4 regions of the Paenarthrobacter sp. 10L420 genome follow, and region 2 is predicted to be linked to each of the others. Evidence: predicted binding sites of a transcription regulator. Region 2 holds the regulator's gene; each other region holds the start of a gene.
The links. Region 2 encodes HrcA, which represses chaperone genes, less so after heat shock. Its sites were predicted from a motif close to TTNGCACTCGNNNNNNNCGAGTGCNAA; they were not measured.

Region 1 (7,404 bases), on a different contig from region 2:
CGGCCTGGCCACCTCCCACGATCACGGTATCGAACTGCGAATCACTAGCATTTTTCATGGCATTTCCTTTCTCGTTAATCCAACGCGGGGTCACTTATGGCCCATGGCAGCGGCTGACATGGGCCGTAAGTGACCCCGGGTTGCTGGGGTTTCAGTTGCTGGGGTTTCAGCCGGAGCCTTCCGGTACCGCAGGCACCACACCAACATCAAGACCGACGTCACCACGTAAAAGGAGTGCAACAGCCACACGGGTCCCGCCGGAAGGTCGAAGACGTAGAAGGAATGCACTGCGTTGGCGATGTTGGTCAAAGTGATGTTGCTCAAACTGTAGGAGGCCAGGTCCTTGGTGCGGACTGCCTTGACCAACATGGGCAGCATGCTGGATGCAAAGAGCACGGTGGATACGGTGCCGGCGAGCAGTGGAATATTCATAAGCCCAAACTATGAGTCCGGCGCCCTCTGCCGCGTCGGCCAAATGACGCATCCTGCTGGATGGGGCATGGGTATTTATGCGCATCTCGGGACGTGAGAGAAGATCGGGAGAAACCCCACAGGACGTGAGAGAAGATCGGGAGAAAGGCTGTGGGATGTGAGAGAAGATCAGTTGGTCAAGTGGTGTTCGAAGGCGTACCTGGTCGCAGCAACCCTGGAGGGCAAGGAGAGTTTGCTGAGGATATTGCTGACGTGCCGGGCAACGGTTTTTTCGCTGAGATACAGTTCCCGGGCAATGGACTTGTTGGCTTTTCCGTCAGCTACAAGCCGCAGGACTTCCAGCTCACGGTTTGTAAGTTCATGGGTAGCGGGCGTAGAACGCTTCCCGCCACCACCCTCTGCACCGGCTCCCGCACTGTCGCGTCCAGCGCTGAGGCCCAGCACCTCAGCTAGAGCAGGCGTTGCTTCAAGCTCAGCGAACTCGGCTGTGGCTGCTTCGAATTCCATGGCGGCAGAGTCGGGATCGCCCAGTTCCGAACAGGCGCGACCCGTCAACACCCTGCACGTGGCCGCGCCATAAGGTGCCTCAAGGCTGTACCAGAGCCGCCATGCCTTTCTTGAGGCCACCAGCGCGTCGCCCGCCTTGCCCTCTGCGAGCAGCACCTGGGCTTCCGCCTGCGCCGCAAGCGCCCGTTCCAGGGGCCTGCCCGTTTCAAGGACCGGAGCCGCCAGCTCGTCAGCAGCGGCCCTTGCCGCTTTAAGGTCACCAGCGGCAAGCTCGACGTCGACGACGGCGGGAAGCAACCGCCGTCGGTTCGCGGGGTCCGAGCCTGCCGTGGCCCGTCGCAACATGGCTTGGGCCTGAGACACTTTTTGCTGGCCTGCCAGCACCAGCGCGAGCCCGGGGAGAGCTTCGAAGCCGGTCTCTGCAGCCTTGGCATAAGCCGCGCTGGCTTCATCAAATTGGCCCTTCAAACGCAGAATCTCGCCCTGCAGATACCACGCACCCCAGGCCGCTTCCGGATCGCCGCGGCGCGAGCGGTCCTGGGCAATGTGGACGGCAGCTATGGCGTCATCCCAGGCGCCATGGAGGATGAACAGTTCTGCCCTGTGGGACTGGCACTGCCCGCTGAACATCACCATGTCCGGCCGGTCCCCGCACCAGCGTTCCAACGCGGCGGTCCATTCATGGGCACGCTGGACGTCGAAGGCGAGGCGGCAGCTGCCGATGACGGAGCAGTAGATGATGCCTGAAGGAATGGGTGATACTTCCCCCGCCGTCACGGAAACCATGACTTCATCCAGGATCTCCAAGCCCTTGTCCGGGAATCCAAGGGTGATGCTGGCCGTGCCCAGGCCCAGCCGTCCAAGGGCCATGAGGTCCTTGTCGTGGAATCGCTGCCCCACTGCCAAGGCGCGGCCAAAGAGCTCATTGCTGGCTTCAGGATTTCCTCCGTACAAGGCTCCCAGCGCAGACGGTATCAGGAGGTAGCCTTCAGCTTCGGTGGGCTCGTCCAGTTCTTCCACCAAGTGTTTTGCCCGGGACATCCAGCCCGAGCTGCGGGCCGGCTCCCCGATGTCCATGAGGAACAGCACCAGCCACGTTGCGCAACGGGCGGCGGCAGCCATGTCTCCTACGGTGACATATTCATCGTGCGCCCGCGTCAGGTAGGCGACGCCTTCGGAGTCCTTGCCCAACAGCATGGCCACGGAGGCCGCGACTTCAATGTCCTCGGGTGGAAGTCCGCCCTCCGTGTCCGCCCGGGCAAGGCAATCCAGTGCATCGCTCCAGCGGTGCTCGGAGAACGCGGAGCGTCCCAGATCCAAGGCTGTAACCGGCATAGTCCACACTCATTCTGCGACCACGAGCAACCCGGTTGGCGCACACAAGCGGCCGTATTAGCGTCAGGGTACCGCCGCCGTCGTAAGCCCACAATGGCTCCACGAATCCCTGACGCGCCGTGTGGGTTCCTGACCTTCATTGACGTGCAGAAGCCCGGTTTTCACCCTTTATCGGTTGCACGGCGGCTGCCCGGGGTTCAAAGAAGGTCAGGACACCACACGCCCACGCCACAAAGCCGATGCCACACAGCACACATCGGGAAGCGCAAGAGGGCAGAAAAAAGCCCTGGCCACGAGTGACCAGGGCTTTTTCGAACAGGCTGTTAGTGCTGGTGGCCTGCGTGTGCGTTTTCGTCCTCAGCCGGCTTCTCGGCAACCAGGGTCTCGGTGGTGAGAACCAGGGCAGCGATGGAAGCGGCGTTGCGGAGTGCGGAACGCGTGACCTTGACGGGGTCGATCACGCCGGCGGCGATCAGGTCCTCGTACTCGCCGGACTTGGCGTTGAAGCCGTGGTTGGCTTCGAGTTCGGAGACCTTGGAAACGACGACGAAGCCATCGAAGCCGGCATTCTGGGCGATCCAGCGCAGCGGCTGGACCAAGGCGCGGCGGACGATGCCAACAGCTGCTGCTGCGTCACCTTCCAGTGCCTTGACGGCCGGGGACTCATCCAGCGCCTTGAGGGCGTGGATGAGGGCGGAACCGCCACCGGAAACGATGCCTTCTTCAAGGGCAGCACGCGTGGAGGAAACGGCGTCCTCGATGCGGTGCTTCTTTTCCTTCAGCTCAACCTCGGTGGCTGCGCCGACCTTGATAACGCCGATACCGCCGGCCAGCTTGGCCAGGCGCTCCTGCAGCTTCTCGCGGTCCCAGTCGGAGTCTGTGCGGGTGAGCTCGGCACGCAGCTGGGCCACGCGGTCGGCAACGTCCTGCTCGGTTCCGGCGCCATCAACGATGGTGGTGTTGTCCTTGGTGACCGTGATGCGGCGTGCCGTACCCAGTACCTCGAGGCCAACGGTGTCCAGCGAGAGGCCAAGGTCCGGAGAAACAACCTGGGCGCCCGTGAGCGTAGCGATGTCCTGGAGCATGGCCTTGCGGCGGTCGCCGAAGCCCGGAGCCTTGACAGCCACAACGTTCAGCGTGCCGCGGATGCGGTTGACGATCAGCGTGGACAGGGCTTCGCCTTCAATGTCCTCGGCGATGATGAACAGCGGCTTGGAGGCCTGCAGCGCCTTCTCCAGCAACGGCAGGAAGTCCTGCAGCGAGGAGATCTTGCCCTGGTTGATCAGGATCAAGGCGTCTTCGAGGACTGCTTCCTGACGTTCTGCGTCAGTGACGAAGTACGGGGAAAGGTAGCCCTTGTCGAACTGCATGCCTTCGGTGAGGACGAGTTCGGTCTGCGTGGTGGAGGATTCTTCGATGGTGATGACGCCATCTTTGCCCACCTTGCCGAACGCCTCGGCCAACAGTTCGCCAATTTCGTCGCTCTGTGCGGAGATGGCGGCAACGTTGGCAACCTGGGTGCCTTGCACTTCGCTTGCGTTCTCCAGGAGGCGGGCTGCGATGGCTTCAATGGAAACCTCGATGCCGCGCTTGATCTCGCCAGGAGCGGCACCAGCAGCAACGTTGCGCAGGCCTTCCTTGACCAGTGCCTGCGCCAGCACCGTAGCGGTGGTGGTGCCGTCGCCAGCGACGTCGTTGGTCTTGGTGGCTACTTCCTTGGCCAGCTGTGCACCAAGGTTCTCGTAGGGGTCGTCAAGCTCAACTTCGCGGGCGATCGTCACGCCATCGTTGGTGATCGTGGGAGCGCCCCACTTCTTGTCCAGCACGACGTTGCGGCCGCGCGGGCCAAGCGTCACCTTGACAGTGTTGGCGAGCTTGTCGATACCGGCCTCAAGAGACCGGCGGGCAGCATCGTTAAAAGCAAGCTGCTTTGCCATGGTTGTGTCCTTTCAAGACAGAAAACCCGCACCGCAGAAGGTCGGAATGATTCCAACGCGGCTGCGGTGCGGGGCTCCAGGAAGTTACTTTACGACGATCGCAAGGACGTCGCGGGCGGACAGAACGAGGTACTCGTTGCCGCCGGTCTTGACTTCGGTTCCACCGTACTTGGAGTAGATGACGACGTCGCCAACAGTTACGTCAACCGGGACGCGGTTGCCGTTGTCATCGAAGCGGCCGGGGCCGATTGCAACAACTTCGCCTTCCTGCGGCTTCTCCTGCGCGGAGTCCGGAATTACCAGGCCGGAAGCCGTGGTCTGCTCTGCTTCGAGCGGGCGAACAACAATACGATCCTCAAGAGGCTTAATCGAGACCGACACTCGGACTCTCCTTTTCATGAGCTGATTCATGGACTAAGAACTAGGGTGCCGTGGCGTGCAACCGTCGTCGCGGTGCCGGTGACGCCTGGCGTGATTAGCACCCTCCGGGGGAGAGTGCTAACACGACTCTATGTAAGCGTTAGCACTCGGTCAAGGTGAGTGCCAGAATTTCGTCCTGAGTGAACTCCCGTTACCGACCGGTGAGGTCGTCCAAATCGTAGTCTTCGCCGTCGTCGTCCTCATCTGCAGGGGCAGATCCACGGTTCAAATACAGCACGACGGCGGCCGCCAAGGCCACGACGCCGGAAATCACCAAGGCGATAATCCCGCCAATGCGGGCCCCACTGTAGAGCTCCCGGATGTCGCGGGCTTCATCAGTAGCGTCATTCACGCTCTTGCCCGTCACGGAGTACGCCGCAGCGTTGAATGAGTCCAACGCGAAGATGACGATCAGCAGGCCAATGCAGATTACAGCGATCACGGCCCCCGCGATCAAGGCAGGACGGGCAAAAGCCACGAGGGATCGACCGGAGGAATGCTCTGAAGCTCCCGGGGCAGTGGAGTGGTTCCCGCCCGGGTTGTTTGTGTCGGAGGGCTGCGGAGCTGCGTTGTCTTCCATGAAAACAACCCTATCGTCGCTGGTTCCCAACTCACGGCCCCATGGCGGGCGCCGTTAGGCTTGATCCCATGTCTCACGCACCGCAGGAACAGATCGCACCCTTGCTGACCACTGAAGGATGGGAACTCCTTGCCTCGCTGGGGCCGTACCGCGAAGACGAAGCGTTCAGCGTTAACGCCGACCTCCGAAAAGCAGGCCACTCCCCTGAACTCGTGGCCGCGGTACTGACGCAGTCCCGGCTCCGGACCCGCGCCGAAGCAAAGTTCGGCGAGTTTGCCCGCCAGATGCTGTTCACCCAGGCCGGACTCGAACAGGCAACCCGCCTCAACGTCGCGGCCCGGCACGCCGAGCGTTTTGCCAAGGCCGGCATTTCCCACGTAGCCGACCTCGGCTGCGGCCTCGGAGCTGACTCCATGGCCTTGGCCTCCATGGACATTGCCGTGACCGCCGTGGAAATGGACGAAACCACTGCCGCCTGCGCCACCATCAACCTCATGCCCTTCCCGCACGCCACGGTGGTGCATTCGGATGCTACGTCGGTGGACCTGGACGGGATCGACGGCGTGTGGCTGGATCCCGCACGACGCACAACCTCCACGTCCGGGACCAAGAGGATCTGGGATCCGGAAGCCTTCTCTCCCCCGTTGTCGTTCGTTGAAGGCCTGGCCGCGGCCGGCCGGGCAGTGGGAGTCAAGATGGGTCCGGGGATGCCACACGATTCGGTTCCGGCGAACTGTGAAGCGCAGTGGGTCTCCGTAGGCGGCGACGTCACTGAGGTCACCCTGTGGTTCAACGCGGTGGCCCGTCCCGGGGTCCGTCGCGCGGCACTTGTCATCGGCTCGCAGGGCGCTGCCGAGCTCACCAGCGGCGAGGATTTCGACGGCGGCCCGGTAGCCGCCGTCGGGCCTGTAGAAGGATTCCTCTACGAACCGGACGGTGCGGTCATCCGCGCAGGGCTGGTGGCCGACGTCGCAGAACGCCTTGGCGGGCACCTGGTGGACGAACATATCGCCTACATCTGCGCCCCGGAACTCCATGACTCGCCTTTTGCCCGCGCATACAAGGTGCTGGAAGTGATGCCTTACAACGTGAAGGCGCTCAAAGCCTGGGTCAAAGCGAATGGCGTCACGGTGCTGGACATCAAGAAGCGTGGCACGGCCGTCACTCCCGAAGAACTGCGGAAGCAACTGCTTCCCTCCAAGCGCGACAGTAAGGCCGCGAAAACAGCCACCCTGGTCCTCACAAGGATTGGCGAGGAAAGAGTGGCTGTAGTCGTGGAGCCTGTGACGTTCTAAGTCACGTCAGCGGCGGGAGAATTCCGAGGCTTCGCGGACCTGGTCGGCAGTCGGGCGGACGCCCGTGTACAGGACGAATTGTTCCTCCGCCTGGATGGCGATAACTTCGGCTCCCGTGATCACCGGCTTGCCGGCGTTCCGGGCCGCGGTGATGAGCGGCGTCTCGGAGGGAAGGGCGACGACGTCGAATACTATTTTTGCGGCGGCAATGGTTGCGTCGTCGAAGGACTGGGCAGTTTCGTCGGCGCCGGCCATACCCAAGGGCGTGACGTTGATGATGAGGTCCGCGGTTGAGCCATTGACGTCGTCCTGCCAGTTGAAACCGTAAAGATCCGCGAGCGCACGCCCGGTGGTTTCGTTGCGGGCCACGATAGTGACAGCGGTGAATCCAGCGTCCCAGAGGGCGGCGGCGACAGCCTTTGCCATACCGCCGGCACCACGGAGAAGAACGGTGTGGCTGCCAAGTACTTTGTGGTCCTTCAGGAGCCGGGCGATGGCGATGTAGTCCGTGTTATAGGCGGTAAGGACGCCGTCGTTGTTGACAATCGTGTTGACCGAATCGATCGCCTTTGCCGACGGATCCATGACGTCCACCAGCGGGATGACAGCTTCCTTATAGGGCATGGACACCGCGGCACCCCTGATGGGGAGGCCGCGGATGCCAGCCACTGCAAGAGTGATGTCCGCCGGGGCGAATGCCTTGTAGACAAAGTTCAGTCCGAGCAGGTCGTACAAATAATTGTGGAACCGGGTTCCGATGTTGCTGGGCCGGGCCGCGAGCGAAATGCACAGGGACATGTCTTTGTTCAGGATTGGCATTCACCCATTAAACAACGGCTTCTTTTCGCTGCTGCTTTACAGTGCCGCGCGGTTAGCCCTGGCGGGCCTTCATGCGCGG
Region 2 (7,404 bases):
TGGAAGTTGACGTCCGGGAACTGCTCCTCGATGTAGCGCAAGGCTTCGTCATGGCTGCCCAATGAGTGAACCATCTGATCGGAGTTGTCGAACGTGACGATTTCCGTGCGCGTGCCCGGTAAGGTGTGCGGGAACTCGGTGGTGGCTGGGTTCCCGTTTCCGGTCCGCAGCCGCCCATTCAGGGATTCACTCATAGTGGTGGCCGTACGGCCTCTTCTCCTCCGGTCGGATAACAGTTGGTCCATCGTTTCGACAACGGGACTGGCTCAACCGCCAGGCCATATGCCGGAATGCCTTCAATCCTACGCCAGCCCGGCAGACCACGGGCGTTCGCCCGCGGATCCTCTGCCGTATCCTCCCCGCATCCTCCCCGCGAGGGCGTCCGTCGACTGCGACATTTTGTCTCAACTCGGCATCAAGCGGGTATCAATCCTGTTTCAGTTGCCGCCAGTGCCCGCAAACCCGGCCAGCCGCCGTCGACGATATGCCAAGCTGGCAGAGCGGGTAGTCAAACTACGCGCGTTCGACGGGCCGGCGACAACCACCGGCTACCAAGGCAAGGAACCCCCATCACGCAGTCAGTAAGCCATCAGCCCGGCGGGCGAAAGCGGAAAAAGTCCGCCGTCGCAGCGCCTGCGATGCTTGCTGTCCTTTTGCTGACCGGCTGTATCGCCAACGGCGGACCCACTCAAACTACGTCCAGTGCGCCGCCAGTCAGCGTCCAGGAAGCTCCGGCCAGCAACGCTCCCCTGGAGACCACCCAGGCGTCCACTAAGATCCCGGTCTACTGGATTGGGCGGAGCAAGGAAGATGTCTACCTCTACCGCGAATTCAGGGACATCTCCGGCGATGGAAACCCCGTCACCACTGCGCTGCGCATCATGATGGCCGAAAAGCCGTTGGACCACGACTTCTTCACCCCGTGGCAGGACCCCGGCAGCCTGGCAACATCCATCTCGGGCAAGAACGTGATCACCGTTGATATTTCCCGGGATGCCTTCAACTCCAACCTTGATGCAGGCATGGCGCAACGGGCTGTACAGCAGCTGGTCTACACTGCCACGGCAGCAGCTTCGTCGTCAGGCCTGATCAACTCCGGGCAGCAAATCCAAGTGGTCATCCTGGTCGACGGTCACACTGATTTCATGGCCTTCGGCCAGGTACGGCTCGGACAACCAATGGCAAGGGACGCTTCCTTGGTGGCGCCACTATGGATCATCGACCCGCAGGAGGACACCTCGCTCCCGGCTGGCGTGGTCAAGTTCAATGGCCGCAGCACTGACAGCTCCAAGCCGGTCAGCTGGCAGATCCTCCGGGACAACGGCAATGGCGAAAAGGCCAGCCTGCTGACCGGCCAGACAAAAGCCACAGGAGAGCCGGGACAATTCGGCGTCTTCTCCTTCAATGCGACCCTGAAACCAGGGAAATACGAATTGCGCGTATCCCAGGTTCAGGACTCCGGGCAAGCAGACACATCCACCACCGATACGCGGCTTTTCAGCGTCGGCTAGAGCCGGCGTCGCGCATTAGCTGGCGTTGCCTGGAAGGCGACACAGCCTACCAGCGGCCCAACACGTCGGAGGCGAGTACGACGGCGGCGGGTCCCGCCGTCGAAGACCTCAGGACGTGGTGCCCCAAGAGAGCCGTGACCGCCCCGGCGTCGCTGAGGCGCGTCACCTCGCGTGGCGAGATGCCGCCTTCCGGCCCCACGATCAAGAGGACTTCACGTGGTGAATCCAGACCGCCGGCCTCAGCCACGATGGGCGCTTCCAGGACGGTCCGCAAGGGGTTCTTGGCGTCCTCGTGAAGGATTACAGCCAGGTCCGCGGCGGCAACAGCCTTTGCCAAAGCCGCGGAATCCAGGATAGGACGCACCTCCGGTATCCACGCCCGCCGGGCCTGCTTCGCCGCGGCAGTGACCACAGACTGCCACTTCGCGTGGGCCTTGGCAGCGCGATCCCCCTTCCAGCGGACGATGGATCGCTCAGCCTGCCAGGGGATTACGGCGTCTATGCCCAGTTCGGTGGCAGTTTCAATGGCCAACTCGTCACGGTCACCCTTGGCCAACGCTTGGACCAGCACCAAACGCACGTCTGGCTGATCTTCGAAAACTACCTCGGATGCCGTGACGGACAAACTTCCAGGGCCAACTTCTGCAACCGTGCCTGTCAGGCGGGCTCCTGCGCCATCGGCGATGTCCACGGACTCACCGACAGTGAGCCTCTTCACGGTAACGGCATGCCGGGCTTCTGCACCGTCGATGACGAACACAGCGCCCGGCTCAACTCCGTCCAGGCTCCCGGCGGGCGTGAAGAAAACGGGGTTGCTCACCGCTACAGGTTACCGAGCTTGTCCCGCAGCTTGGCGAACATGCCACCGCTGGCCACGAGTTTGCCTTCGCTGAACTGCTCGCCGCGCAACTTGGCAAGCTGCTGCAGGAGCTCTTCCTGTGCTGGATCCAGCTTGACCGGTGTCTCAACGTGCAGGTGCACCTTGAGATCGCCGCGGCCGTAGCCCCTGAGGTGGGTAACGCCCAACCCGCGAAGCGTGATGACTTCGCCGGACTGGGTGCCGGCCTTGACATCAATCTCCTGGGGCCCGTCGAAAGTTTCCAGGCTCAGTTCCGTGCCCAAGGCGGCGGCTGTCATCGGAACGCTCAGTGTTGCGTGCAGGTCGTCGCCTTCACGGATATACGTGGAGTCATTGTTGACGCGGATCTCTACGTAGAGGTCGCCCGCAGGTCCGCCAGCTGGTCCTGCTTCGCCCTGTCCGGAGAGTTGGATGCGCGTACCTGTCGCAACACCGGCAGGGACCTTGATGGTGAGGGAACGCCGGCTGCGGATACGGCCCTGCCCGTTGCACTCGTTGCAGGGATCCTTGATGACCGTACCGAAGCCCTCACAGGAACCACACGGCGCCGTGGTCATGACTTGGCCCAGGATGGATCGAACGGCCCGCTGGACTTGGCCGCTGCCGCCACAGATGTCACAGCGCTCCGGGTGTGTGCCCGGCCGGCAGCAGCTGCCATCGCAGGTGGGGCAGACGACAGCCGTATCAACTTCGAGCTTCTTGTTGACACCAAACACGGCGTCCTTGAGGTCGATGCGGACACTGATCAGTGCGTCCTGGCCCCGGCGCACACGGGAGGCCGGACCAGCGTGCCCGCCGCCACCGCCGAAGAAGGTATCGAAGATGTCCTGGAACGCGAAACCCTGGCCGGAGTAGCCGCCACCAAAGCCGTTGTCAGTGCCATTCTCGTTACCGGTGGCATCGTAGACGCGGCGCTTTTGGGGGTCGGACAGCACTTCGTAAGCATGCGTCACGGCCTTGAACTGCTCCGCGACATCCTCCCCCGGGTTGACGTCCGGGTGAAGCTTTCGCGCCAACTTGCGGTACGCCTTTTTGATCTCTTCCCCGGTGGCTTCCGGCGAGACTCCCAAAACGTCATAGTGGCTGCTCAAAGTCTGTATCTCTTCCTTGTTATACGGTTACACGGCGATTCTTACCTCGGGGCTTGCGTCAGCCGCCGAGAATGCGGGAAAGGTAACGGGCCACGGCGCGCACGGCAGCCATGGTGGTGGGATAGTCCATCCGGGTTGGTCCGAGGATTCCCACCTTGGCACCGGAGCCGTACCCCGTTGCCACAACCGAGGCCTCGGCCAGGCCATCGTAAGGATTCTCGCGCCCGATGCTCACAGTCACGCCGCGGGGATCATCCCCCATATCGGACAACAACCGAAGCATGACAACTTGTTCCTCAAGAGCTTCCAGCACTGGCCCAATGCTCAACGGGAAATCGACATTGGAGCGGGCAAGGTTGGCTGTTCCGGCCATGACGATGCGCTCTTCGCGGCTGGTGTCGCTGAGGGCTTGGAGACCATGGGCAAGATGCTGCGCGAGTCCCCGAAGCTCCGGCGGGCACAGCGCCACTACGGAAGGCAACACCTGCGGCAGCAGTGCCAGCTGGGTTCCCGCGATGCTTCCCAGGAACCGGGAACGCAGTGCCATCAAGGCCTCGTTGCTTACATCAGAGCCAGCCTCGATGACCTTCTGGCCAACGCTTCCTGTATCTGCGATGAGCACCACGAGCACCTGCTTTGGCGCCAGGAGGACAAATTCAACGTGACGGACCAGGGCACGGTTGGAGTGCGGATACTGAACGACGGCGACCTGGTTGGTCAGTTGCGACAGTAGCCTGACCGTGCGCTCAAGGATGTCATCGAGGTCGTCCGGCCCTTCAAGGAGCGAGTGGATGGCTCGACGCTCCGCGGCGGACAACGGCTTGACCTGCGAGATGCGGTCCACGAACAGCCGATAGCCCTTGTCCGTGGGGATGCGGCCTGCGCTGGTATGCGGCGCTGCGATGAGGCCTTCTTCTTCCAGCACAGCCATATCGTTCCGGATGGTGGCGCTGGAAACGCCCAGATGGTGCCGCTCCACAAGTGCCTTGGATCCAACAGGCTCACGGGAATGCACATAATCCTCAACGATTGCGCGCAGCACTTCAAGCTTGCGTGGCTCACTCATTGCAACACCTCCTGACGACTGTCCGGGCCTTTATCGGGACGGATAAACAGCACTCACTTAGCACTCAACATGCCCAAGTGCTAACAAGTCTAGTATGAGCCAGCACGTTGCTAGCATTGAAACCGCCCGCGGGAGTTATTCCCAGCACAACCAGCACAGAGGGGTATGAAGTCCTTGGCTTTCGATACGTGGGGCCCGCAGGATCTGTCCGCTCCTGCCAAACGCCAACTCCCCGAGGTAGCCGTCCAGCGCGGGATGGTCCTTGAAGACGTCCAGTCCGGCTGGGTGGGCGAAGTCACACGGGTGGAGAAATCGGGGGGAATGCACATCGTCTCCCTTGAGGACAGGCGTGGCAAAACCAAGTCGTTCCAACTCGGGTTCGGTTTCCTGCTTGAAGGGCAGGCCATCCGTCTCATGCCTCCGGCAGCAAAGGCTCCTGGTTCGCCTGTGCAGTCGGGTCGAACGGCATCCGGGTCCGTAAGGGTCCTGGGCCATCGTGCACAGGTGGCCAAGGCGAGCCGTATTTGGGTGGAAGGCAAGCACGACGCCGAACTGGTGGAGAAAGTCTGGGGCGACGACCTCCGCATTGAGGGCATCGTCGTAGAGCCACTCCACGGCGTGGACGACCTCAAGTCAGCTATCGCCGCATTCTCGCCCGGGCCAGGGCGCAGGCTCGGGATCCTGGTAGACCACCTCGTGGCAGGCTCAAAAGAATCACGCATCGCCGCAGAAGCCATGACGGTACCCGGAGCCGCCGGAAACGTCCTGATCGTCGGCCATCCGTATATAGACGTCTGGCAAGCCATCCGGCCAAAAGTGCTGGGTATTGAGCGGTGGCCGGAAGTTCCACGAGGCACTGACTGGAAGACCGGGATACTGACCGCGTTCGGCTGGCCGCACGAAACCGCCGAAGACATTGGACTCGGCTGGCAGCGCCTGCTTGGTGCGGTACGCAGCTACGCCGACTTGGAAGCGTCGCTGCTGGGAAGGGTGGAGGAAGTCATCGATTTCCTCACCACTGCCTGACCGTCTTGTCCTGAATTACGTTTCCTCAATGCACTTTTCGCAGGGACGTAACGGGGCGTTGGTCCCGGGATGACCCGGAACCCAGTATTCTGGGACAGCAACACTGCAGCATCTTTACAGCAAAGGGAAGACACCGTGGCAGAGAACGCTCCTGAAGAACCGGGCAGCGCCGCAGGCCAGCCCCAGTACCATGGCGCGCCCGCAAACGCACTCCCACTGACGGCAAGCGAAGACCGGCAGTGGGCCACCCTTGCGCACTTCGGGGGAATTCTGGGATGCCTGCCGTCCCTGTTGATCTATCTCATCTTCCGTGATCGCGGGCCATTTACGGCGCAGGAATCCAAGGAAGCACTGAACTTCACGCTTCCTCCGACCATCGCGGCAGTCCTGGCAAATATCCTGGTTCTGCTTCCCGTCGTGGGCAATATCTTTGCAGTCATCGCCACGGGCATCTGGGTAGCCCTGACGTGCTTCTCAGTCTCGGCTGGTATCCGCGTCAATCACGGACAGCCCCACCGCTACAAGCTCAACCTGCGCTGGATTAAGTAGTCCAAGGCTTCCAGGATTCTGCAGACGATTAGTCCGGCAGAATCCTGCGCACCACGGCGTCGGCCAGGAGCCGGCCCTTAAGGGTAAGAACCAGGCGCCCCTTGAAGGCCGCACCCGGATCCACGAGTTCTTCAGCGATCAGTCCTGCCATCGCATGGCGGCCAACTTTGTCCAGCGCATCAACGGACAGACCTGTACCGAGCCGGGCCTCAAGCATGATGCGCTCGACTTCCCGGGTTTCGGCGTCAAGGGTTTCCCTGCCAGCTGCCGGCGAGTCTCCTGCCGCCAGACGGTTGGCGTAAGCGGTGGGGTGCTTGACGTTCCACCAGCGGACACCGCCCACGTGCGAGTGAGCGCCCGGACCGATCCCCCACCAGTCATCGCCCCGCCAATAGGCAAGATTGTGACGGCAGGCCTGTTCAGGCGCTTTCGACCAGTTGCTGACCTCGTACCATGTCAGCCCGGCTTCCGAGATCAATTTATCGGCGAGCTCATATTTCGCGGCGTGGTCGTCGTCGTCAATTCCGGGAACTTCGCCGCGGCGGATTTGGGCCGCCAGCTTTGTGCCGTCTTCCACGATCAGGGCATAGGCGCTGATGTGATCGGGTTCGTAGGACAGGGCGGTCTCAAGGGACAGTTGCCAGTCCGCCATCGACTCTCCCGGCGTGCCGTAGATGAGGTCAAGGCTAACGGCCAGGCCCGCCTCGCGCGCCCACTGGACCACCAGCGGAACGCGGCTCGGGGTATGGGTCCGGTCCAGCACTTTGAGGACGTGCGGTACCGCGGACTGCATGCCGAAAGAGACGCGCGTAAAGCCGGCATCCGCCAGCACCTGGAGCGACTCGGGCGTTACGGAGTCGGGGTTGGCTTCGGTGGTCACCTCGGCGCCCGGTTCAAGTCCCCACTGCACGACGGCGGCACGAAGGATACGAGCCAAGTCCTCGGCAGGGAGCAACGTGGGTGTCCCACCACCGAAAAATACAGTGCTCAGTGGGCGCTTCGGCAGACCGGAGGCATCCATAGCGGTGGCTGCAAAGTCCAGTTCAGTGACAGCCGTGCCTGCGTAAGCATCCTGCGACGCCCCACCACCCAGCTCCGTGGCCGTGTAGGTGTTGAAGTCGCAATAACCGCACCTCACCGCGCAGAAGGGGATGTGCACGTACAGGCCGAACTTGCGGTGCTCGACGCCGGTCAGCACCTGCGGAGGCAACAAACCGTCCGCAGGTGCAGGGTCGCCCAAAGGGAGGACGCTGGGCATTTACTTCTTTGCCTTGTCCTTGGACTCGTCGGTGGTCAGCGCAG
Region 3 (7,404 bases), on a different contig from region 2:
GGGCTTCCACCTCCAGCCCCTGGTACGGTGCCCGGCTCGTAACCCGCAAGGAGACAGAAGAGGCCCAACAGCTTGCGCGCATCGCCGAGGAGAAACTTCCCGTCCTGCGCGAGCGCATGAAGCAGGTTTCGGATCACGCCGAGATCCGTTTGGCGGACACCTTCACGGAGTGGGGCGCACAGCTTGAATTGCTGATTGCCGTGCGCGAAAGCCTGGACAAGTTCACTCCGGATATTTTTGATCGCCCGGTGCATGACCTCATCTCTGCAACTGCGAGCTCGGCGTGGAGGCGGGAGCGGAACCTGGAGATGCCGTCCATGCAGCGTTCGAGGCTGCGGCGGGTGGCGAAGGAGTATGTGCGGCCTGGCGTTCACATCGCGGACCTGCACAGCTCCCTGGTCCTGGTCCAGGAGCAGCGTGCCCTGTGGGCGGGCTATGCAACCACCCAACGTCACCCGGCCGTGCCGTCGGGGCTCGCTGACCTCGGGTCCTTGTACCGCGAACTCGATGGCGAGCTTCGCCGCCTGGGTGAGGCACTCAAGCACACTTCGGCCGGTGGTTCGCTGCACCAGACTCCGTATCTGGAACTGATGGAGCGGCTCGAACGGCTGGTAGCGGATACAGCCACGCTTGAAACACTTCCGGAGCGCACACTCCTGATTGAGGAGATGCGCGAGCACGGGCTCGGCGAGCTGCTCGCTGACCTTGCCGCCCGTGAAGTTCCGGCCACTTCGGTGGCAGCCGAGCTTGACCTTGCCTGGTGGCAGTCTGCCTTGGAAGCAATGATCAGTGGTGATGACTACCTCGCCATGTCCGACGGCGACTCCCTCCGCCGTCTTGAAGCTGAGTACCGCCTTGCGGACCAAGCCCACATTGCCAGTGGTGCTGCGCGTTTGCGGTGGCAGTTGGCCCGGAAGTGGGGCCAAGGGATAGTGGAGCACCCCCGGCAAGCCGAGTTGCTGCGTGCCCTGCTGAAGGATGGTCGGGTGACGCTCCCTGCTTTGAGTGCGCAGGCCCCTGACCTCGTGCCCCTGCTTGTTCCGGTGTGGTCGGTGAGCCCGTACCTGTTGACGGGAGTTCTTCCGGCGGAGCAGAAGTTTGACGCCGTGATCATCATCGACGCCGAATCGACCTCACTTCAGGCCGTCCTCCCGGCGATTGCACGGGCCCGGCAAGTCATAGCCTTCGGGGATGCGAAGGTCGCGAACGCCCGCACCTTCAGCGTTGCCGTCGAACCCCCCGTGGCGGGAGTGGCCAGCCACGAGAGCGTGGACAGTGCGTTCAAAGCCTTGGCACGCGTCCTGCCCACCTGGCAGCTGAACTGGGTTTACCGGGCGGTCGATGAGGATCTGATCCTGCAGCTGAGCAAGAACTACTACGATGGCGGCCTCCGGCGTTTGCCTGATGGCAATTCGGTAACTGGCCTGGATCGTTCGATCCTGGTGGAGTACATCCCCGATGGAACCGGCCTCCCCGGCGCGGACCATGAGGGCGTTGAGTCCGTTACGGCGGAGGTCAACCGCGTGGTGGATCTTGTCTTCGAGCATGCCAGACTCCGGCCCCGCACGTCCTTGGCGGTGGTCACGGCCAGCCTGCGCCACGCTGCGCGGATCGGCGAGGCTATCCGGCTTCAGTTGCCCAACCACCCCTTGTTGTCCGCCTTCTTCGGCGCCGGCCCCGAGTCTTTCCGCGTTGTGGACCTCGAGCGTGCCCAAGGCCTGGTGCGCGACCATGTCATTTTCTCCCTGGGCTATGGACGGACACCCCACGGCCGCGCCTTGCACTCGTTCGGACCCCTGTCCACCGAGGGCGGACGAAACCGCTTTGCCTTGGCAATGACCCGTGCCCGCCGTTCCATGCACGTCCTGAGCTGCTTCCGCCCGGAAGATCTGGATCTGGACCGCTTGGCGCACGGGGCTGTGGACTTTTACGAACTGCTGGACCGGGAACTGTCCGGAAACAGCAACCTTGGAACTCCTGCTTCGCGCGCCGTTGCCAGCGAACAGGCTTTGGGGGAGGACCCTCTGGTTGCCGATCTCGGCGAGAGGTTGCGGGCGAGGGGCGCCCGCGTGTGGCACCTTTATGACGGTGTCCTGGACATTGCCGCCGCTGCCGATCCCGTCCACACCATTGGACGGGAAGGCGCCGAGATTCCCACGCCGGTGGCAATCGAGTCCGATGGCACGGAACGTTACCGACGCATGAGTGTCCGTGAACGCAGCCGTCTGAGGCCCCAGCTGCTGGAACGCATGGGCTGGCGTTACATGTCCCTGTGGACCATCGAAGTGTTCACGGATCCTTCGTCCTGCGCAGATCGAATCGGGTCCTATTTGGGACTTGAGAACCATGTTCCCCAGGCCGCCCCGCCAGCGGAGCATGGCTTCCTGGACATGGATGTTGAACAATTGAATCTGGATAATGCTGGCTCCTCGTATGCAGGTTCCTCGTATTCCAGCTCCTCATATGGGATGTCCACGTACAGCAGCTCCTCGTACAGCGGTTCCTCCGCAACCCGGGCTTCGCATCGGCAAAGCCCGGGAAGTCCCCAGGCATCGCTGGAATCTCAGCAGCCCGGGCAGGCAGATGTGAACCGGCGCAGGGGGACGGATGGCGAACCAAGCAACGCAGAAGCCAGCAATCCAACGCCCAGTGATCCAGAGGATGGGACTGAAGTACCAGTGAATGAACAGGGAACCGACAACGAAAGCGGCTCTGACGAACAGGCCGCAGCTGTAGGCGCCGAAAACGCTGAAGAGCAGGCAGAGTCAAAGACGCCAGCGACGAAGCAAGCTTCCGGTGGAATCTTGCCTACCAAGGCCGCTGAAGACGATCCCCGGCGTTGGGGCGACGAAGGCAACTATGACCATGAGCAGTGGTTGAAGGAGCAGAAGCCCCCGCATTGGGGCTGATGAGATCACCGAATCCAAGCCCTCCATCAGGGATTGGCGAAACCTGGGCATTGACCAAACCTAGGGATTGACCAAAACGAAGAAAAGCTTGCCAAGCGTGGATGCGCCGGCAAGCTTTTCTGCTTGCCGGGGATCTGCAGCTACCACCATCAAGCCGTCGGTGTCGCTGGTGCCAAGCCATTGGCCAGGTTTGCCCCCTTGGGCAGACGTCCAAAGAACAGGGACGGAGGCGGCCAGGACTTCGGTTTGCCGGGACTCGTCGTATGATCCTGCAGCAGTGAGTACTACATTCACCAGCTGTCCCGGGGACAGAAGCTGGATGGATGAAGGGTCAGCCATGCGAAGAGGGACCGCAGCTGAACCTACAGGTGCACCAGTGAGAAGACCCGGCCCCAGAAGATTGGATTCAGTGGGAATCTGCCCTTTAGTCAAGGGCGAGGCAAGCTGGCGGCCCACCAGTGAAACGTGATCCTCCAGGGCTCCGGAGATCGCGAGGTCGGGCGGCACATCAACAGTGGTGAAGTCGGCCACTGTGAGGCTGGTGCCTGCGGCAAGATCACGGGCAGCGACGAGAATGCTGACGCGCTGCTCAGAGGCAGGGGTTAGCTGTTGGACTGTAATGCCCGTGGCCAGGCAGAGCAGCAGTGCAACTGTCAGCCGACGATTCCGGGAGACCCAGAAGTTCAGGCTCTGCCTGGGGCCCAGCCTCACTTGGCGATGTGGCCCCTGCTTCCGTGGGAGGAAAGAGCCAGCCGTGCTGGTTGGCGGGTTTCGGGAGCGACCACGGCCCCGGGCAGGGGCAGTTGAATGTTCGCGGCGGGGGAGTGGCGAAGTGGTGGACTTTAGTGGCATGACGCCACGTTAGCCACCGGGCTCGGCCGCCCAACAGCGGCCGGGTGCCCTATGTGGAAAAGTGCTGGTGTGGAAAAGTGCTGCTAGCTTGCTGCGGCTGCAGCCGCTGGTGCAGGCGCGGCAGCCGGGGTCGGAGTCGCCGGGGAGGAGGGCGCAGCGGAGACGGTGCTGCCCTTGGCATCGCGCGAATCCGTGCGGTAGAAGCCCGAGCCCTTGAAGACAACGCCGACGCTGTTGAACTTCTTGCGGAGCGCGCCCTGGCATTCAGGGCACTCCGTCAGGGAGCTGTCAGAGAAGGACTGGACGATGTCAAAGGCATGGTCACAGTCTTTGCAGGCGTATGCGTATGTGGGCACTGAGTTCCTCCTTCAGGACAAGGTTCAGGTCCTGTGGAGCCGTGGCGGAGAATCTCCGCATTAGCAGTCGCAGGGCCTGAGTGCCAATTCTATCATCAGCATCCCGTTCATCCGCTATCTGCCAACTCCACGTAGGTGGGCGGCTTCACGTAGCGTCAACCAGGTCACTCTCCGCCGCCAAGCGCGATGATTCCCGAGGGTGTCAAGGCATCCGGCACCGGCCGGTCAAAAGGCTCGGCGGGGATAGCTCCGGAAGGCAATACGTCGTCGTCGTACACCACCGCAATGGTGGGTGGCCGCCCAGCGGAACTGTCCAGGCGTTGGAGGAGGCGGTCGTAGTAGCCGCCGCCCTGTCCGATGCGGTTGCCATCCCGGTCCACAGCGGTGGCCGGCATGAAGATGCCCGCAACAGCGCTCACAACAGCACTGTCCAAACGCTCGCCTTCGGGTTCGTCGATGGGTGCGTAGTCGGACCGGACGAAAGCTGTCTCCGGCGTCCAGTAGACCCAGCTCAACTGGCGGCCGGCTTCGCAGACGGGAAGCAGGACCTGGTGGCCGGCGTTGTGGAGGCCCGCGATCAGGGGCATGGTTGGGGGTTCGTGGGAGACGCCGACGTAGATCGCGAAGGTCCTGGGGGATCCGGGCGAGATTTTCTCGGCCCAGGCCAAGCCGTGCCGTGCAATTGATTCACCGGCTTGGACTACTTGCTCCTTGGTGAGGCCGCGCCTGTACAGGCGTCGGCTGCTGCGGATGTCTTCCTTCGATGCCATTTTTGTCCGATCATGAGATTCGCGCGGGCTACCGTGGTCTACGTAAAGCAGCAAATCCGCTCCAGTTCAAGGGCTGTTTCTGCGTCTTGCCACGGCGAGGGTTTACCCGTTGATGTATTCCTTCCGTTACATTAGTCCGGTGACTCTCGATAACAATGCTGTCCGTAAGGCCGTCATCCCCGCAGCGGGTCTTGGTACCAGGTTCCTCCCCGCCACGAAGGCGATGCCGAAGGAAATGCTGCCCGTGGTTGACAAGCCAGCCATCCAGTACGTCGTCGAAGAAGCGGTGAAGGTTGGCCTGCACGACGTCCTGATGATCACCGGGCGCAGCAAGCGCGCCCTGGAAGATCACTTTGACCGTGTGCCGGCGTTGGAAGCAACGCTGGCAGCGAAGGGCGATACTGCCAAGCTGGAGGCTATCCAGTCCGCCACCAACCTGGGCGACATCCACTACGTCCGCCAGGGCGACCCCAACGGCCTCGGCCACGCGGTCCTGCGTGCAAAGCAGCACGTCGGGTACGAGCCGTTCGCGGTCTTGCTCGGCGATGACCTGATCGATCCCCGCGAGGACCTGCTCAGCGAAATGATCGCTGTCCAGCAAAAAACCGGTGGTTCCGTTGTCGCTCTCATCGAAGTTGAGCCTTCGAAAATCAGCGCCTACGGTTGCGCCGACGTCGAGGAAAACGGTGAAGACGGCTACGTCCGCATCAAGCAGCTGGTGGAAAAGCCGTCCCCCGAAGAAGCTCCATCCAACCTCGCGGTGATCGGTCGCTACGTTCTGCACCCGGCAGTGTTCGACGTCCTGGAGAACACTGCTCCCGGACGCGGCGGAGAAATCCAGCTGACGGATGCCCTTGAGGTTCTGGCTGCCGGGGAAGGTGAAGGCTACGGCGTTTATGGCGTTGTCTTCCGTGGGCGTCGCTATGACACCGGTGACAAGTTGAGCTACTTGAAGGCCTGCATCGAGTTGGCATGCGAACGCGATGACTTGGGCCCCGAGCTCCGCGAGTGGCTGCCCACCTTCACTGCCGGTCTTCCCAAATAACACCGGTGTACGGCTCTGCGATCTGGCCGGTAACGCTGGAAAGCGGAGCCTTGGTGCTCCGGCCCATCCGTTACCGCGACAAGCGGGAGTGGTCTGAAGTCCGTTCGCGGAACAGTGGATGGCTTGCACCTTGGGAGGCGTCCAATCCTGCGCCGGGTGGGCGCCTGCCGAGTTACCGTCAAATGGTGGCATCCCTGAATGCGCAAGCCCGGCAGTCCACGGCTTTGCCCTTCCTCATCACGGAGCGGACCGAGGGGTTCCGTGAGCCGCAGATTGTGGGGCAATTGACGGTCTCATCCATCGTGTGGGGTTCGGCGATGATGGCTACCTTGGGTTACTGGGTTGACAAGGAACGCGCCGGGCACGGCATTGCTCCCACGGCAGTTGCCATGGCTACGGACCACTGCTTCCGGACCCTGGGCCTGCACAGGATGGAAATCAATATCCGGCCTGAGAACGCACCAAGTCTCCGGGTGGTGGAAAAGCTCGGATTCCGGGACGAAGGCTACCGCCTGAGGTACTTGCACATCAATGGGGAGTGGGCGGATCATCGATCATTCGCACTGACCTCGGAGGAGGTTCCGCAGGGACTCCTCGGCGCCTGGCTCAGAGGAAGAACAGGCAGGTCATAGCCCCTTTTGAGCCGTATCTCCATTCATTTGTGGACTCGCCGACGACACACCGACCGCAATGCCGCCGCCCCTGATGATTTGCTTCTACGGTTTTGAATGTGGACTTCCCTCTCAGCAGCTCAGTGATCCTTGTGGTCACTGTCGCGCTTTGGATGGTATGGGTCGCTCCTTACGTTCTTCGGAACAGACGGCAGCAGGTCCAGGCGGCCACTGTTTCAGCAGAGGCATTTGACGACGAACCAGACGAAACGCAGGCAGGGGTGGTACTGACTTTGGCACCCCGGCAGGAGAAACCGATGGAGACCATGCACAGCAAAGCACCGGCGTCGCCCCAGGAATCCAGCGTGGCTGAGTCGTCGGCCAGGAAGCCGCCCGCAACTCCCTTTACTATTCGTTATGCCCGGCTCACTTTGGCCCTGGCAGGTCTGGCCTTATTGTTGACTGCCATTGTTTCGGGCGTACTGCGGCTGTTCGGCACCGGTAATGTCTGGCTGCCGTTGGTGTCGTTCGTGGGTTCGGTACTTGCGGTAGTGACTTTGCGGCGACTCGCCCTCCGGGATCTCCGTGAACGTCGTGCGCGGCGGGCTGCACCAGTGGTGCCCATCCAAACCCCGGCACGGTACTTGCCAAAGGAAGCGCCTGTCGAAGCCAAGGAAACCCCGGTTTTCGATGCTGAGGCCGGAAAGCTGGAAGCCGCACGCCTTTCGGCCGTGGAACTACGCCAGGCTGCCTTGGCTGTTGCCCTAGCGGCCGGAGACAAGTCTGCTGGTGACAAGTCCGCCGCTGACAAGTCCGCCGCTGACAAGTCCGCTGGTGATAGGTCCGCCGAGGGGGCCACTG
Region 4 (7,404 bases), on a different contig from region 2:
CAAAGGACCAGACCCCCATCACGTTGTTGCGTGTGGTGCGCTCGTGGACCAATAACTACGCCGGCCTCGCGCAGGTGCATCAACTGGTCACGGACATCGTGGCCGGGGGAGTGGGCCGCGACGAAGCCGTCCGTCGATTGAATGACATCGTCCGCAGCGCCAAGCCCTTCCCTCGCTGGATGGTTACGGTTGCCTTTGCCGTGTTCGCGGCGGTGTTCGTGGGCGTCCTGGGTGGTGGTCCCGGCGCTTCAGCCCTGGCTTTTGGCTCCAACTTGCTGATCAGTTTGGTTGCGCGGCAACTGAGCCGGTGGCGGACGCCCGACTTCTTCATCACCATGGCTTGCTCGTTCCTGGTCACGTTTGTCGCCCTGATGCTGCGTTGGGCGGGTGCGGACATCGCTCCGTCCATTGTGGTTGCCGGCGGGATCCTGTTGTTGCTTCCAACGGGCAGGCTTGTATCTTCCGTGCAGGACGCCATCAACGGCTTCCCGGTCACCGCGGCCGGACGATTCCTCTCCACGCTGCTCACCTTCGGCGCGATCGTCGCTGGTATCGCCGTCGCCGTCGTCGTCGGGACCCTCATGGGCAGCGAAGTCCTGGACGTCACCAAAACATTCCCCGATGCGTATCCTTTGTGGGGCCAAGCCATTCTGATCGCCATCGCCGTAGTGGCTATCGGCGTCACCGAGCAGACACAGATGCGCCTGTTACTCCCGACGGCGGCAGTCGGCTTGGTCGGCTTCTTCGTGTTGTGGGGGGCTACCACTGCCGGGTTCGGCGACCGCTTGTCGCCGGCAGTATCGGCTGTGGCCATCGGCCTGTTGGCTCGGGTAGTGGCACTGAAACTTGGCGCTCCCCAGCTTGTAGTGGCTGTTCCGGCCGCGCTCATCCTGCTCCCCGGCCTGACCATATTCCGTTCAATGTATGTATTGACCATTGAGGAAGCGGACATTGTTCAGGGCGCCGGAGGCATGCTGAATGCAGGCGCGATCGTCCTGGGAGTGGCAGCAGGAATCGTCCTCGGTGACAACCTGGCCAGGCCGCTCACGAAGGGCCTATCCAGCAACGAGCGCCGCAGGGTACGGCGCCGCTAGATCTGCGCTGGCCGCTGGATCTGACTAAATCTGTCCTACGGGAAGCTTCTTCTCGGCCTGGAAAACTTCCTCTACCCGGCCCTGAGCCCAGTAACCGGAGAGCGAAACCTGCGAACGCTCCAGGCCGCGCTCGGCGAAGAAGATCTGCCGCAGGCCCTTCATGTAGCCTCTTTCGCCGTGTGCAAAGACATCAACCCGGCCGGGGAGCCACTGCATTTCACGAAGCGCCTCAAGCAGCAGCTCGCTTGATCCGGCAGGCACTCCGTTGCGCTGCAGCCAGTGGAGTTTCAGGCCAGCAGGAGCAGAGATAGGCAGGATGTCCTCGGCGCTGTCCACCTCAAGGAACGCAAATCCGCGGGCTTCCGGGGCGAGCGCCTCTATGCAGGCTGCGATGGCTGGAATCGCGGCGTCATCGCCGGCGAAGAGGTGCCAATCGGCGTCGGGCGCAGGATTGTAGGCGCCGCCGGGCCCGGTAAAAATCAGAGTGTCCCCAGGTTCCGCTGCCGCTGCCCAAGGCCCTGCCAGGCCCTCGTCGCCATGGACTACGAAGTCAATCGCCAGTTCCCGTTCTTCCAGGTTCACCCAGCGAATGGTGTAAGTCCGGGTGTGCGGCCATTGCTCACGTGGCATCGTCTCGCGGATGGCCCACAGGTCCAGCGGAAGTTGATAATCAACGCCGGGCTGGGGAAAAACGATCTTGACGTACCGGTCCACGTATTCGTTGTTCACGTAGTCGCTGAACCCTGGCCCGCCGGCGACGATCCGCACCATGTGAGGTGAGAGCCATTCTTTGCGCTGGACCCTCAGGTTGACCTGCGGGCGTGTGGTCCGGGTGGCGGACGAAGAAACGGGGAGAGCAGCCATATAGGCAAGCCTAAGCTAATTCGTGGGGTGCCAGTTGGGTATGAGTCGAAGGTTACAAGATGGGTAGTTCCCAATCGACGGGCTCTGCGCCCTGTGACGCCAACAGCTGGTTGGTTCGGCTGAACGGCTTGGAACCAAAGAAACCACGTGATGCCGAAAGGGGACTCGGGTGCACCGAAGTGATTGCCGGTGTGCCATCCAGCAGCGGCAGGACCGCTTCGGCGTCCTTCCCCCACAGAATCGCGACCAGGGGACTCCGGCGTCCCGCGCCGTCGGTGCGATGGGCTACCGCACTGACAGCCGCCGTCGTGATGGCCTCCCAGCCTTTGCCGCGGTGTGAGCCAGCGCTTCCGGCTGCGACACTAAGGACACGGTTCAGCAGCAGGACGCCTTGGTCCGTCCAGGCCGTGAGGTCGCCATGGATGCGCGGCGGGAGCCCGAGGTCGTCGTGGAGTTCACGATAAATATTTGCCAGGCTCCGGGGGATCGGCCGCGTATGCCGCGAAACGGCAAAGGAAAGCCCGACGGCGTGTCCCGGGGTTGGGTACGGATCCTGGCCAAGGATGAGTACTTTGACGTCAGCCAATGGTCGGCGGAAAGCCCGGAGAAGGTTGGTAGCTGCAGGAAGGACGTGGATCCCTTGGGCAGCCTGACCCGCAACAAAGGCCAAAGCCTCACGGAGTTGGCCTTCCACGGGTCGCAACGCGTCCGCCCAATCAGCGGCCATCAGCTCTTCCAAGGGTCGGTCAATAAGCTCGTCGAAGCCTGGATCGGCAACGCCGGCGGGTTCCAGGTCAAACAGTGCATCCTCACCAGTCACCCTGTCATTGTCTCCTCCATGGCATCGGCGGTGCGAATGACAGCGTTGTTATTCGCCCGTAACATGGGGGTAGGACATTTTCCCCCAACCAGCGTCAAGGAGTGTGCCGTGGCTGAACCAGCACCGGAACCAATGGCGCCGCAGTCTACCGGTTTGGCACTTGAAGACCTGGCAGCCGAGACCCGCAGCGACTCACCTCTAAGTGACCGAGATCAGCAAATGTTGGCCTTGGAACGGCAATGGTGGAAGTACGCCGGCGCCAAGGAACAGGCGATCCGTGAGCTCTTCAATCTCTCCGCCACGCACTATTACCAGATCCTGAACGCACTTATCGATACCGAAGATGCGTTGGCCCACGATCCCATGCTGGTGAAGAGATTGCGTAGACTACGTACGTCGCGCCAACGTGCGCGGACAGCGCGCCGTTTGGGGTCCGACGCGTAAATCGCCCGGCTGATAGTCAGCAGCAACCAGCAAGGACAAGGCTTCACCATGACCAAATTTGCCAAGGATGAATTCGACCGGGTCCCACAGAACAGCTCCCGGCAGGGTGTGCACCGTGACGCCCAAGAGACAGTCCGCCCCAATTTGTGGCCGGTCCTGACCCTAGGAGCCGTGGCCCTTGTGCTGGGACTCGTCGCTTTCCTGATACTTCCGCGGCTCGGCCTGGTGGCCCCCAGCGCGTCCACAAGCGTTTCGACTCCGGCGCCTCAGCAGAGCGAAACCTCCCCTTCTGCTGCTCCTACCGAATCAAGCAACGCACCCATCGCTTCCGGCGAGCCGAGCCCGGGAACCACGCCTTCAGGCGAAGCTTCGGCAACTCCTTCTGCTGCGCCGGTGGACAAGTCCGTTGCAGTGGCTGTCTACAACGGCACGGCTACGGCTGGGCTTGCCAGTCGCGTCGCGGGCCTGGTCCAAGGCGATGGTTGGGCTTTGGGATCTGTGGGGAACTGGGGCGGCCTGCCGCAACAGTCTTCCGTGGTCTTTTACAACGTCCCTGGACAGAAGGCGAATGCAGAAGCACTGGGCAAACTCCTCGGTATCACCGCGGTTGTTGAGTCTCCTGAAATACAGCAGCCTCTAGTGGTTGTTGTGGGACCTGGCTACCGGTAATTTCGCTGAATCCCGCCCGTTTTTCTGTGGTTTCAGCCTCGAAAGCTACAACTCGGTTAAGCCTCAATAACAAAAGTCATGGTCGGCCCCTCGGCAGGAGCGCGCGGATAGTGACTGTGGTTACAGTGGATTGATTCCGGTCCGGAGATCCCGGCAACCGGTCTTGGCTACTGTGAAAGTGTGGGCATCATGGCTTTGGGAACCGTCAAATGGTTCAATGCCGAAAAAGGGTACGGCTTCATCACTGTGGATGACTCCGGCGACGACGTCTTCGTGCACTGGTCCGCTATTCAGATGGAAGGCTTCCGTGCCCTCGAGGAAGGCCAGCGGGTGGAGTTCGAATTAGGCGAAGGCCAGAAGGGTCCGCAGGCCGAAAGCGTCCGCGTTGCATAGTCCCTTTGGCCGTCACGTCAGCTAACGGCTGAAACCCCTTTGTTTATAGCGCAAAGTGGCGCTTCTGCTTGCACTCTCCCCGGTCGAGTGCTAATTATTGATTTAGCACTCCTACGCTTCGACTGCTAACTCCGGCCCGGCCTACGCCGGCGGCGGATGGCTCTCGGAACGTCAGGGGGATCAAGAAACACCTTGGTGGGGTGAGGTCCGGAGCGCGGGGCATACAGAGGCCGCAAGCAAAGGACCGTCCGTCGCGGGCACCCCATCTGACAGGTTCCTTCTTAACGACTGTCCCGAAAGGACTACCGCCGTTATGGCCAAGATCATTGCATTTGATGAAGAGGCACGCCGCGGCCTCGAGCGGGGCCTGAACATCCTCGCCGACGCCGTCAAGGTCACCCTCGGCCCGCGTGGACGCAACGTCGTCCTCGAAAAGAAGTGGGGCGCCCCCACGATCACCAACGATGGTGTTTCCATCGCCAAGGAGATCGAGCTGGACGACCCTTACGAGAAGATCGGCGCTGAGCTGGTCAAGGAAGTTGCCAAGAAGACGGATGACGTCGCTGGCGACGGTACCACCACCGCTACGGTTCTCGCCCAGGCACTGGTCAAGGAAGGCCTGCGCAACGTTGCCGCCGGCGCCGACCCCCTGTCCCTGAAGCGCGGTATCGAGAAGGCTGTTGAGGCAGTCATCAAAGAACTGCTCGCCTCTGCCAAGGAAATCGAAACCAAGGAAGAGATCGCGGCCACGGCTTCCATCTCCGCCGGTGACCCGGAAATCGGCAGCCTCATTGCCGAAGCCCTGGACAAGGTGGGCAAGGAAGGCGTCATCACGGTCGAAGAGTCCAACACCTTCGGCCTGGAGCTCGAACTCACCGAAGGCATGCGCTTCGACAAGGGTTACATCTCCGCTTACTTCGTCACCGACGCTGAGCGCCAGGAAACGGTCCTCGAAGACCCGTACATCCTGATCGTGAACTCCAAGATCTCCAACGTGAAGGAACTCGTCACGGTTCTGGAGAAGGTCATGCAGTCCAACAAGCCGCTGCTGATCATCGCCGAAGACATCGAGGGCGAGGCTCTGGCCACCCTGATCGTCAACAAGATCCGTGGCACGTTCAAGTCTGTTGCCGTCAAGGCTCCGGGCTTCGGTGACCGCCGCAAGGCCCAGCTCGCCGACATCGCCATCCTCACCGGTGGCCAGGTCATCTCCGAAGAAGTTGGCCTCAAGCTCGAAAACGCTGGCCTGGAACTCCTCGGCACCGCCCGCAAGGTCGTTGTCACCAAGGACGAGACCACCATCGTTGAAGGTGCCGGCGACGCCGAGCAGATCGCTGGCCGTGTTGCCCAGATCCGCGCCGAGATCGAAAACTCCGATTCCGACTACGACCGCGAGAAGCTGCAGGAACGCCTGGCCAAGCTGGCCGGTGGCGTTGCAGTCATCAAGGCCGGCGCCGCAACCGAGGTTGAGCTCAAGGAACGCAAGCACCGCATTGAGGACGCAGTCCGCAACGCCAAGGCTGCCGTTGAAGAAGGTATCGTCGCCGGTGGTGGCGTTGCCCTCATCCAGGCTGGTGCCAAGGCATTCGCCAACCTCACCCTCCAGGGTGACGAAGCAACTGGTGCCAACATCGTCAAGGTTGCCATCGACGCTCCGCTGAAGCAGATCGCCTTCAACGCTGGCCTCGAGCCGGGCGTTGTTGCTGACAAGGTTCGCGGCCTGCCTTCCGGCCACGGCCTGAACGCTGCCACGGGTGTCTACGAAGACCTGCTGGCTGCCGGCGTCAACGACCCCGTAAAGGTCACCCGCTCGGCTCTCCAGAACGCTGCTTCCATCGCTGGTCTCTTCCTGACCACCGAGGCTGTAGTTGCCGACAAGCCTGAGAAGAACGCTCCGGCTGCCGGTGGCGACGACATGGGCGGCATGGGCGGCTTCTAAGCCTCCTAAGCTGTAGCGTCACGCTTCAGAGCAAACGACGGCGGTTCTCACCATTTGGTGGGGGCCGCCGTCTTGCTGTATCGCCCAAGTAAGTCGCAGCACATCTCGTTCTGAATGCTCAAAACGACATGTGCTGCTACATAGATGGGTGCTAGCACGCTTTCAGTGTCTGTGTGGTCTGGCAGGATTGAAGGCATGACGATTATTGCTGCCGCCGATGGCTCTGCCCTCGGCAATCCTGGGCCGGCCGGTTGGGCCTGGTATGTTGACGACTCCTGTTGGCGCGCAGGAGGCTGGCCCCACGGCACCAACAACATGGGCGAGCTCATGGCTGTCCTGGACCTGTTCCGTTCCACTGCCCACGTACCGCAAGAAGAACTGCTGATCCTTTGCGACAGCCAGTACGTCATCAACTGCATCACCAAGTGGATGCCCGGGTGGAAGCGGAAAGGCTGGCGCAAGGCTGACGGAAAGCCCGTCCTGAACGTTGACCTCCTGAAGGACATCGACCAAGCAATCGTCGGGCGCAAATACACATTTGAATGGGTCAAGGGCCACGCCGGCCACGACCTCAATGAGGCCGCAGACGAGCGCGCACGCGCCGTAGCCACCGCCTTCCAGCAGGGCACCGCAGCTCCAATCGGACCGGGCTTTACAGGCTCCGACGAGGCCCTCGCCGCGCCTCTTCCTGTTCCGGCCAGAGCCGGGCGCAGCTTCCAAGCCCACTCGGAACCCACGTTGTTTGGGGAGTCGGGTATCTTCGGTCAGCCGGATCTTTTCAGCGAACTGGAAGAGGATGCGTCCGCCCAGCAGTTGCCCGCAGAGGAAATCGTGGTTGCCTTGGAGCGCGAGCTCCTGCGCCCGGATGTACGGACCGACATCGGCAGGATTGGAGTATTGCTTCATCCTGACTTTGCCGAGATTGGCAGCTCGGGTCGCTTCTGGACCCGGGACGCCATGATGGTCGCCCTTGAGGAGGACCCCGGCGAACCCATTGAACTGGAAGTTCTTAGCGCCGATCGCCTGAGCGAGAACACTATCCTGCTGAACTACCGCAGCTTCGCGCATTCGGGTTCGGCCCTCCGCAGTTCCGTTTGGCTTCTGGACCGAGGCCAGTGGCGGCTCCGATTCCACCAGGGCACCCCCGAAAACTGACCCAACGGAAACACTGCACATCAATT

Region 1: groES (co-chaperone GroES) is a predicted target of HrcA. The motif match lies at 4,732-4,758, and genes of this name have one in related genera.
Region 3: AC1DD5_RS03210 (FmdB family zinc ribbon protein) is a predicted target of HrcA. The motif match lies at 4,178-4,204, and genes of this name have one in related genera.
Region 4: groL (chaperonin GroEL) is a predicted target of HrcA. The motif match lies at 4,352-4,378, and genes of this name have one in related genera.

Annotation. Positions count from the first base shown of each region.
Region 1 is NZ_JBFTJK010000001.1:636,485-643,888, reverse strand. Features, by position in the region: gene AC1DD5_RS03145 (flavin-containing monooxygenase) at 1-58, opposite strand, end outside; gene AC1DD5_RS03140 (hypothetical protein) at 91-432, opposite strand; gene AC1DD5_RS03135 (helix-turn-helix transcriptional regulator) at 601-2,274, opposite strand; gene groL (chaperonin GroEL) at 2,598-4,211, opposite strand; gene groES (co-chaperone GroES) at 4,296-4,592, opposite strand; gene AC1DD5_RS03120 (hypothetical protein) at 4,783-5,211, opposite strand; gene AC1DD5_RS03115 (THUMP-like domain-containing protein) at 5,280-6,506, shown strand; gene AC1DD5_RS03110 (shikimate 5-dehydrogenase) at 6,513-7,325, opposite strand; partial or broken gene AC1DD5_RS03105 (ribosomal protein bL36) at 7,378-7,404, opposite strand, start outside.
Region 2 is NZ_JBFTJK010000006.1:74,559-81,962, reverse strand. Features, by position in the region: gene AC1DD5_RS11230 (PhoH family protein) at 1-194, opposite strand, end outside; gene AC1DD5_RS11225 (GerMN domain-containing protein) at 639-1,511, shown strand; gene AC1DD5_RS11220 (16S rRNA (uracil(1498)-N(3))-methyltransferase) at 1,558-2,331, opposite strand; gene dnaJ (molecular chaperone DnaJ) at 2,334-3,461, opposite strand; gene hrcA (heat-inducible transcriptional repressor HrcA) at 3,520-4,527, opposite strand; gene AC1DD5_RS11205 (DUF3097 domain-containing protein) at 4,702-5,553, shown strand; gene AC1DD5_RS11200 (DUF4870 domain-containing protein) at 5,689-6,102, shown strand; gene hemW (radical SAM family heme chaperone HemW) at 6,131-7,360, opposite strand; gene lepA (translation elongation factor 4) at 7,361-7,404, opposite strand, start outside.
Region 3 is NZ_JBFTJK010000001.1:661,318-668,721, forward strand. Features, by position in the region: gene AC1DD5_RS03200 (AAA family ATPase) at 1-2,909, shown strand, start outside; gene cpaB (Flp pilus assembly protein CpaB) at 2,970-3,620, opposite strand; gene AC1DD5_RS03210 (FmdB family zinc ribbon protein) at 3,845-4,117, opposite strand; gene AC1DD5_RS03215 (5-formyltetrahydrofolate cyclo-ligase) at 4,282-4,887, opposite strand; gene galU (UTP--glucose-1-phosphate uridylyltransferase GalU) at 5,000-5,932, shown strand; gene AC1DD5_RS03225 (GNAT family N-acetyltransferase) at 5,938-6,564, shown strand; gene AC1DD5_RS03230 (hypothetical protein) at 6,696-7,404, shown strand, end outside.
Region 4 is NZ_JBFTJK010000004.1:73,465-80,868, forward strand. Features, by position in the region: gene AC1DD5_RS08735 (threonine/serine exporter family protein) at 1-1,094, shown strand, start outside; gene AC1DD5_RS08740 (siderophore-interacting protein) at 1,119-1,958, opposite strand; gene AC1DD5_RS08745 (uracil-DNA glycosylase) at 2,011-2,778, opposite strand; gene AC1DD5_RS08750 (DUF3263 domain-containing protein) at 2,887-3,222, shown strand; gene AC1DD5_RS08755 (LytR C-terminal domain-containing protein) at 3,271-3,891, shown strand; gene AC1DD5_RS08760 (cold-shock protein) at 4,081-4,284, shown strand; gene groL (chaperonin GroEL) at 4,598-6,223, shown strand; gene AC1DD5_RS08770 (RNase H family protein) at 6,419-7,378, shown strand.